DNA from 2 places in the Arthrobacter sp. NPDC057388 genome. Region 1 is predicted to be linked to the other one. Evidence: predicted binding sites of a transcription regulator. Region 1 holds the regulator's gene; the other holds the start of a gene.
What was found. The regulator HrcA, encoded in region 1, represses chaperone genes, less so after heat shock. The targets are predictions, from matches to a motif close to TTNGCACTCGNNNNNNNCGAGTGCNAA.
Positions count from the first base shown of each region.

Region 2: a site for HrcA is predicted at 2,944-2,970, ahead of ACFUTU_RS04350 (Hsp20/alpha crystallin family protein). Genes of this name have one in related genera too.

Region 1 is NZ_JBHVBL010000048.1:15,809-20,448, reverse strand. Features, by position in the region: gene hemW (radical SAM family heme chaperone HemW) at 1-228, shown strand, start outside; gene ACFUTU_RS18150 (DUF4870 domain-containing protein) at 401-820, opposite strand; gene ACFUTU_RS18145 (DUF3097 domain-containing protein) at 995-1,849, opposite strand; gene hrcA (heat-inducible transcriptional repressor HrcA) at 2,074-3,087, shown strand; gene dnaJ (molecular chaperone DnaJ) at 3,146-4,270, shown strand; gene ACFUTU_RS18130 (16S rRNA (uracil(1498)-N(3))-methyltransferase) at 4,273-4,640, shown strand, end outside.
Region 2 is NZ_JBHVBL010000005.1:128,413-133,052, forward strand. Features, by position in the region: gene ACFUTU_RS04320 (LacI family DNA-binding transcriptional regulator) at 1-349, shown strand, start outside; gene ACFUTU_RS04325 (hypothetical protein) at 379-699, opposite strand; gene ACFUTU_RS04330 (hypothetical protein) at 838-1,086, opposite strand; tRNA gene ACFUTU_RS04335 (tRNA-Lys) at 1,151-1,223, opposite strand; gene ACFUTU_RS04340 (Hsp20/alpha crystallin family protein) at 1,452-1,877, shown strand; gene ACFUTU_RS04345 (MerR family transcriptional regulator) at 2,587-2,901, opposite strand; gene ACFUTU_RS04350 (Hsp20/alpha crystallin family protein) at 3,035-3,457, shown strand; gene ACFUTU_RS04355 (J domain-containing protein) at 3,602-4,015, shown strand; gene ACFUTU_RS04360 (hypothetical protein) at 4,056-4,448, shown strand; gene ACFUTU_RS04365 (hypothetical protein) at 4,451-4,640, opposite strand, start outside.

The DNA of each region.
Region 1 (4,640 bases):
GAGACGCTCGACGCCGAAACGCGAAGCGTCGAAAAGGTCATGCTGGAAGCCCGGCTGTCCTCGGGGCTTGAGACCGCCGCCCTCTCGCCGTCCGGAAGGAAGGCCCTGGCCGGACTGATCGCCGACGGCCTCGTGGTTCCCGGGCAGGTCTTCAGGGGCCGCCTCGTCCTCACGCTGAAGGGCCGGCTCTTGGCGGACGCCGTGGTCCGCAGGATCCTGCCCGACTAAATGGGCCCACGCCCGCAGGGTTCCCTGGCCGAGCGCTTGCAAGGTTGGGGGCGGGTTTGGGCCCACGCTCGCAGGGTTCCCTGGCCGAGCGCTTGCAAGGTTGGGGGCGGGTTTGGGCCCACGCTCGCAGGGTTCCCTGGCCGAGCTTGCGAGGCTAGGGGGCGAGTGGGGACTACTTAATCCAACGCAGGTTGTACTGGTACCGGTGCGGCTGGCCCTTGTTGACGTGGACGCCGGCGGACACCGCGAAGCAGGTGAGCGCGATCCAGATCAGCGTGGCCAGGACGGCAAACAGGTTTCCGACGACGGGAAGCAGCACGAGGAGATTAGCCACGAAGGCCGCGATGGTCGGCGGCAGGGTGAAGTTGAGGGCTTCCTTGGACTCCTGCGCGGTGAAGGGGCCGCGGTCGCGGAAGATGAGGTAGATCAGCAGCGCCGGGACACAGCCGAGGATGCCGCCGAAGTGCGCCAGGGTGGCCCACTGCCGGTCCTCGCTGGCGGTCAGCGGAAGCGCGTTGGCCGGTACGCCATGGTACTGGGGCAGGTCCTGGCCGGACTGTGTGTCCCTGCGGTCGCGAGCGTCTTCTGCCACGGTGTCTTCCTTTAGCTTGCGTTGGTGCGATCGTGCTTTGGTGCTGCGGTGCTGCGGTGCGGCGCCGGGGGCCGCGGTGCGGTGACGCCGTACCAAGGATACCGGGCCGTAGGGGTAATCGCGGCTCAACGCTGAAACCACGGAAAGTAGCGGCGTGAACCGTGGCCGTGGGGACTAGGGGACGGTCAGGAAATCAATGACCTCTTCGACCCGGCCCAGCAGGGCGGGCTCGAGATCGGCGTAGGTGCGGACGGCGCCGAGGAGTTTCTGCCAGCCGAGGCCGATATCCTCTTTGGTTTCGTGCGGCCAGCCGAAGGCAGTGAGAATCCCGGTTTTCCAGTCCGTCCCGCGCGGCACCACCGGCCACTGCGGAATCCCCAGCACCGACGGCCGGATCGCCTGCCAGACGTCGACATACGGGTGGCCCACGATCAGCACGTTTCCGGCAGCGCCGGGGGAGGCCATCACCGCGTCCGCGATCCTGGATTCCTTGGAGTCGGGAACCAGATGGTCCACCAGGACGCCCAGCCTGCGGCCGGGACCGGGGCGGAAGGAAGCCACCGCCGCCGCCAGGTCATCGATGCCGTGCAGCGGCTCGACGACGATGCCCTCCACCCGGAGGTCGTCACCCCAGACTTTTTCCACGAGTTCGGCATCGTGCTTGCCCTCAACCCAGATGCGGCTGGCCTTGGCCACTTGGGCGCGCTGCCCTTCCACGCGCACAGAACCTGACGCTGTTCGTGCGGACGTTCCTGCGCCTGCGGGCTTCGCCTTGGGGGCCGGCGGCATCAGGCGGATCGGCTGTCCCTCCAGGAGGAATCCGAAGCCAAGCTTGAAGGACCGGGACTTGCCGCGGCGGTCTTCGAGCGCCACCACGTGCATGCCGCCGGACTTTTCCACCCGGGTCACTGCTCCCACCCAGCCGGACTGGGCATCCTCGAGCACCATGCCACGTTCCACCGGCACCTCGGGCAGGCTCTTCCTGGCGGGCGCTGCCATCTCCTGCGGGCCCCAGTTCTGGTACTGCATTCGTTCACCGCTTCGCATTAGGAATTTGCACAGGTAGGAGCCGCCCCGGCGGCGGGGATGCCCCCGGGGGACAGGCGCCCGGAATTTCGCCCGGAGCGGTACCAATGCTAACAACGCGGCGACTCATATTAGACTTGTTAGCACTTAGGCATGTCGAGTGCTAACCACAGCGTTTCCGGGCGGGAATCATGCCCGGCACGGTTAAGGCCAGAAGGAGGTGGACTGTGAGCGAACCACGGAAGCTTGAGGTGCTGCGCGCCATCGTGGAGGACTATGTCCATTCCCGCGAGCCCGTCGGTTCCAAGGCGCTGGTGGAGCGGCACCACCTTGGCGTTTCCAGCGCCACCATCCGCAACGACATGGCGGCGTTGGAGGACGAGGGCCTCATTACGGCCCCGCACACCAGCGCAGGCAGGATTCCCACCGACAAGGGCTACCGGCTGTTCGTCGACCAGATCTCGGCGGTCAAGCCGCTCTCCCCGGCGGAGAAACGCGCCATCCAGACACTGCTGGAGGGGTCAGAGGACCTCGACGACGTCCTGGACCGCACGGCCCGGCTTCTGTCCCAGCTGACCAACCAGGTCGCCGTCGTGCAGTACCCCCACCTGAGCCGTGCCGTGGTGCGGCACATCGAATTCGTGCTGCTGGCGCCGCGCAAGGTGCTGATCGTGCTGATTGCCGACTCCGGCAAGGTCGACCAGCGCGTCGTCGACGCCGGGCAGGATCTGTCGGACGACACTCTCGCCGCCCTGCGCACCCGGTTCCTCACCGGTGTCGCGGGAACACCGGTGGCCATCCTGCCCCAGCACCTGGCCGCCGTCGTGGCCGGCTGCACGCCCGCCGAACGTCCGGCTGCGGTTGCGCTCGGCAAGGGGCTGGAAGGCCTCGCGCACAACAGCCGGGAAGACCGCATGGTCATGGCCGGAACGGCCAACCTCGCGCGGTCCAACGTGGACTTCCCCCTCAGCATCGGCCCAGTCCTTGAGGCCCTCGAGGAGCAGGTGGTGATGCTGCGGCTCCTGAGCGACATGGCCCAGGACCCGAGGGGAGTGGCCGTCAGCATCGGCCGCGAAAACCCCTACGACGGGCTGGCCGAGGCGTCCGTGGTTGCCACCGGCTACGGCCCGGACGCCAGCGCCAAGGTGGGCATCCTCGGCCCCACCCGGATGGACTACCCCACCACCATGGCCGCCGTCCGCGCGGTGGCCCGCTACCTTTCGAGGATCCTGGGACCGTGACCGCACGCCCCGCACATCCTCTGACCACAGGCAGTACAACCAGGAAGAGATACGAACTTTGAGCAGCCACTACGACGTTCTTGGAGTCTCCCCGGAAGCCACCGGCGAAGAGATCAAAAAGGCCTACCGCAAGCTGGCCCGCTCGCTTCACCCGGACGTCAACCCGGGCGAAGACGCCGCGGAACGGTTCAAGGCCGTAACCCACGCCTACGAGGTGCTGTCCGACCCGCAGAAGCGCCGCGTCTACGACACCACCGGCAATGAAAACGGCACCGACAACGGCTTCGGCGGCGGCTACGCCGGGCAGGGCTTCGCGTTCCAGGACATTTTCGACACCTTCTTCGGTGCCGGCGGCACCTCCGGACCCGCCTCCCGGGTCCGCCGCGGCCAGGACGCGCTGATCAGTGTCCGGATCGACCTGCGCGACGCCGTCTTCGGCGTCAACAAGAAGCTGGAAGTGGACACGGCCGTCACCTGCCCCACCTGTGAAGGCTCCTGCTGCCAGCCGGGCACGCACCCGGAACGCTGCGACATCTGCGGCGGCAGCGGCCAGGTGCAGCGGGCCGTCCGCTCCATCCTGGGCCAGGTCATGACCGCCGCTCCCTGTGGTTCGTGCGAGGGCTTCGGCACGGTCATCAAGGACCCCTGCAACGAGTGCAGCGGCCAGGGCCGCATCCGCAGCCGCCGCTCCCTGACCATCAAGGTCCCCGCGGGCGTGGCCACCGGCACGCGGATCCAGCTCTCCGGGCAGGGCGAGGCCGGCCCCGCGGGCGGGCCGTCCGGCGACCTGTATGTGGAAATCCGGGTCAACAACGACTCCACTTACGTCCGCGAGGGCGACGACCTCCACGCGACCCTGAACATTCCCATGACCGCTGCGGCCCTTGGCACGGAACTGAGCCTGGAAACCTTTGACGGCAAGCAGGAGATCGACGTCAAGGCGGGAACCCAGTCCGGCGAGATCATCACCCTCCGCGGGCTCGGCGTGACCCACCTGCGGGGCTACGGCCGCGGCGACCTCAAGGTCCACCTGCAGGTGGAAACGCCGTCCAAGCTCGACCCCGCGCAGGAGGACCTGCTCCGGCAGCTGGCCAAGCTCCGCGGCGAGCAGTTCTCCGAGGGCAAGCTCGCGGCCAGCGGCGGCGTCTTCGCCAAGCTGCGGGACCGCCTCGGTAACCTGTAGCGGTGAGCAACCCCGTATTCTTCACCCCGGCCGGTGCGCTGGACACGGCCGTTCCGGGTTCCCTGTTCGTTCTCGACGGCGCAGAGGCCCGGCACGCGGTCACCGTCAAGCGGCTGGCGGTGGGAGAACAGGTTGACATTGCCGACGGCGCCGGCCGGCGCATCACCGGAACGGTGACGGAAGCAGCCCCCGCCGAACTGACGGTCGAATGCGCTTCCGTCACCACCGAGCAGCGGCCGGATGTCCGCCTGGTCCTGGTGCAGGCCCTGGCCAAGGGGGACCGGGATGAACTGGCGATTGAAACCGCCACCGAACTCGGCATCGACGCGGTGATCCCGTGGCAGTCGGAACGTTCGATCGTGAGGTGGAA
Region 2 (4,640 bases), on a different contig from region 1:
GTACCCGGACCAGGAGGGCGGCTACGGCGCCACCGGGGAACTGCTCAAGCGGGACGTCACCGCCGTGTACTGCTACAACGACCGCATGGCCATGGGGCTGTACGACGGCCTGCGCGACGCCGGGCTCTCCGTGCCGGACAACATCGCCGTGGTGGGCTTCGACAACCAGGAGGTCATCGCCGCCCACCTCCGGCCGCCGCTGTCCACCGTGTCCCTGCCGCACTACGAGCTCGGTGCGGCCGGGGTCCGCATGCTCCTGGGTCTGGAGGAAGCACCCGGCGGCGGCGCGCTGAAGATCGCGTGCCCCGCCGTCGAGCGCGCCTCCGTGGCGGTGCATTCGTCGGCGTAGGGCTACGGCGGCGGTGTTGTTGCGCCGGGTTATTTTTCCAGGACACTGTCGATGAGGTCTTTGAGGATTTCCCAGAAGTCCCTGGCCCGGAAAGAGGTGACCGGTCCCCGTCCCTGTGCCTGGCGGACGGCATTGGCAATGGCGATCGCTTCCGTGAACAGTTCGGCCGTGACGGCGGGGACACGTTCGGGTTCGAGGGCCAGGATGTGTTCCACCATGGACCGGGAATGTTTCTCAGCCTCGCCGTTCCGGTCCGGGTCCAGGCGGCTGGGTTCAAGCCGGGTCCTCGCAGTGGCGAGCCCGCGGTCCACGTGCGGGGCGAAACCGTCGTCCATGTACTGAATAACCATGATTTCCTCCCTGTCGGCCGTTTTTTGGGAAAGGGGCTGACCATAAAGCGGAATCTGTATTCGCTGGCACAGATTTATAGCACCGGGCCAGAATGCTGGCAAGAGGTTTATGTCCGCTGTCCGTGCACCCCGCGGCCGTCAGGACAAGCCGCTGGTCCGCGGCCTGTTCCAGGCCGGTTCCCTTCCGGGGGTGTTCCGGCTGAGAAGGTCCAGCAGTTCGCCCTGATCCAGGCCGGTGGCCTCACTGACCTCGGCCAGGGTGGCCTCTCCGGTGCGCAGCAGCGCAGCAGAGCATTCCCGCAGCGTCCGGCGGGCAACGTCCAAGGCGGTTTCGGCGTTGGCCATCATTGCCGCCAACGCCCGCAACCGCTGCAGCTCCGGGTTCATGTCCAACCGCCACCTTTCATGAGGACTGCACAGCTGTGGGAACCGCGCACCTGCCCCTCCAAGGTGCACCCGGTGGGGATCGAACCCACGACCCGAGGATTAAAAGTCCCCTGCTCTCCCGGCTGAGCTACGGGTGCACCCGGCCTCCATTGCTTCCCGACGTCTGCTCACCTACCCACGGTAAATCCAACCCTAGAAATCTGTATTATCCGCTACAGATTTTTTAGCACCAGCGCCGGGGGGAAGCAAGAGTCTGCCGGGTAAAAAATGCTGAAAAGCTCTTGCGGAGCGCCCCGGGCAGTGCTATTTAAATCTATGTCAACGGATACAGATCCGGATCGATGCTGATCGAGGAGGTGTGTGCCATGTTGATGCTGGATCCATTCCGTCACCTGGGCCGCCTGGCCGGGCAAATGCTGGGCACGGTGGCACATCCCGCGGCCATGCCTATGGACGGCTGGCGTGAAGGCGATGATTACATATTTGCGCTGGACCTGCCCGGGGTGGATGCCGGTTCCATTGATGTGGGCGTGGACAGGAATGTCCTGACCGTGAGCGCTGAACGGAAGGACACTGCCGGCGAGGGCGCGGAGATGGTGGTGTCGGAGCGGCCCCGCGGCGTCTTCAGCCGCCAGCTCTTCCTGGGGGATGCCATGGATGCAGAGAGGATGACGGCCAGCTACGACGCAGGCGTCCTGACCCTGCGCATCCCCGTGGCGGCGCAGGCGGGGCCGCGAAAGATCGACATCGCGGTCGCAGGAGGCCAGCACCCCCAGATCGACGCGGCCTGACAGGCTGGGGCGGTTTCCGGTACACGCCAACGCTGCCTCTTTGGGCGGGCAGGCACCAACAGGAACGCCACCGCGCCTTATAGCGCACATGCAGCAGCAGCGTACGGGCCGTCCCTTCGGCGGTCCCCGGCCAGTTCCGGCCGGGGACCGCTTCGCCGCCTGCCTGTCAGCGGCGGGCGTGCCGGGTCCTGGTATGGCCACGGTGAACACGGATGTCAGGATCGCATCGGGGGTGAAGGAGGCGTGGGAGTGATGGAGGAAGGACGGCCGGTTGCGTATACGGCACTCGAAAGAGGAACGCCTGTCATATCCCGGTCAGGCCATGCTTTCGGCACGCTGGACCGGGTCCTGGACGACGGCAAGGGCTCCATTCTGCACGGCATCATCGTCAGAACCGGCCACGGACCCCGTTTTGTGGCGCGGGACTCCATTGAGCAGATGACAACCACGCAGATCCATTGTTCACTCACCGATGAACAGGCCAGGAATCTGCCCCACGCACCTTCCGGCCGGCCTGCAGGAATCACTTCATGGATCTCCCGGAACAGGACAGGCCGCCCGCCCAAGACACCCTCCTGACGATGGCACCCGCTGACCTGCCCGTCCGGCTTTCAAGCAGCCGGGCCGGCAGTTCATCTAGGGCCGGCAGTTCATCTGACGGGTGATAAACCTGGAGTTCGGCCGTGCCTCAGCAGGGCTGACTTTTGGCCTAATCCTTCTCTTTGTCCTGATGGGCGGAAGTGCGGGCGCGCTTGAGCTGCCGCCGTAGGCGTGCGTTGTCCATTTCCAGTTCAAGGACCTTCGCGACGCCGGCGAGGTTGAGCCCGTCGTCCAGGAGTTCAGCGATGCGGCGCAGGACGGCAAGGTCGGCTTCGCTGTATTGGCGGGTTCCGCCTTCGGTCCGTTTAGGGGTGAGCAGGCCGCGGCGTTCGTAGAGGCGTATGTTCTGCTGGCCTGTTCCCAGCAATTCTGCCACCACGGAAATGGCGTACAGGCCGCGCGCGTTGCTGCGTTGGTTCGTCATCTGCTTTCCCGTCACATGGCTGGTTCTTCCTCTTGCACCAGTTTGGCACTGGTGCTATAAGAAATCTATATCCACCGTCACACATAGCCAGAGGGTGGGTAGCCAACCTACATGCTGAAGGGAGTGGGAAATGATGCTAATCCGTACTGACCCGTTCCGTGAGCTGGACCGGCTCACACAGCAGGTCTTCGGAACAGCAGCCCGTCCGGCGGCCATGCCGATGGACGCGTGGCAGGAAGACGGGGAGTTTGTGGTGGCGTTCGACCTGCCCGGGATCTCGCCGGACGCCGTTGACCTGAACGTCGAACGGAACGTCCTAACTGTCCGGGCGGAGCGCCGGGACGCCACGCAGCCCAATGTTGAGCTCGTGGTTTCCGAGCGGCCTCGCGGTGTCTTCAGCCGCCAGGTCATTCTTGGCGACACCCTGGACGCGGATAACATCAAGGCCAGCTACGACCTTGGCGTGCTGACGCTGCGGATCCCGGTTGCCGAGCAGGCAAAGCCACGCAAGATCGAGATCGAAAGCAAAGGCCAGCAACAGCAGATCGAAACCTAGCCCCCCGCGGTCCACGCGACGGGCGGCCCCCGGACCCCGATTTCGGGCAAAACTCCGGGGGCCGCCCCTGGCGGCTGGCCGCCAACCTGTAGTCACGACCCTGCCCCGCCGTTCCGGCGGCAGGGGCGGCGGCGGGAGTTCACGATGACCGTACCTGTCCCGGACCATTACGCGGTGCTTCACGTTCCCCGTGGCGCATCGCCGCAGGAGATTGCGCGCGCCTACCGGGCCCTGATGCGGCGCCACCACCCGGATGTGGGCGGCGTGGACGCCGTGCCTGCGGAGCTGCAGCTGATCATGGAAGCTTTTTCCGTGCTCCGGGATCCCCGGCGCCGGCGCGCCTACGACCGGGAAGCCGCCCGGGCCAGGCGTTCCGGTCCCGAGACCGGGCAAACCCGCCAACCGGGCCAGCAGGGAACAGCGGACGTGACTCCGTCGTGGCCGCGGGAAGAACGCCGGTACGGCAGCCCCCAGGTGATCCCGGTCCGCGTGGTCCGGCGCCGGGAACCGCCGCTGCGTGTCACCCCGGTCCGGTGGGAAAGCGGCCCGTGGGCCTGACCGTACGCACGCATCACATTCTGGAGAGGAACCCATCACGATGAGCGACTGGCGCCGCTACGACTCACACCTGATCCCGGCCTTCCACGAGCGCTTCGAGGAGCGCTGGGGCAAGGGCACTGCGCCGTTCCTGGATCCCGAGGCGCATGAGGAGCCCCTGCCGCGGGCGCAGTGGATAAATCCGGCCACCGGCGCCGCCTTGGCCGTGGTCCCCATCTGGACGGACGAGGAGGACAGCCAGCACCGTTCGTTTGGGGTGTTTTATCTGCCGCCGGCGGGGGACATCTGGATGCTCCGGCCGGGCTTCACCGGCTTCCTGGAACCGGCCGCCGACGACTTCGAGCACCTGGTGGCGCTCCGGAACGACGCGTTCCGCAAAGCGGTGTCCCATGCGAATGAGTTCCTCTTCGGCCCGCCACCGCTGGTGGACTGAGCCTACTCGGACGCCTGGCCGGTGTGCACCGGAACGGCACCGGCGACCAGCGTGCCTTGCGCGGCGGCGTGACGCAGGTCCAGGCCGCCGGAAGTGATGACGAGGTTGTCCCCGCTGATGACCAGGGCGTGGTCGCTGCCGCGCGCGGCATCCAGCCACAGGTCATCATCGGGGTTGCCGGAGCGGAGCTGA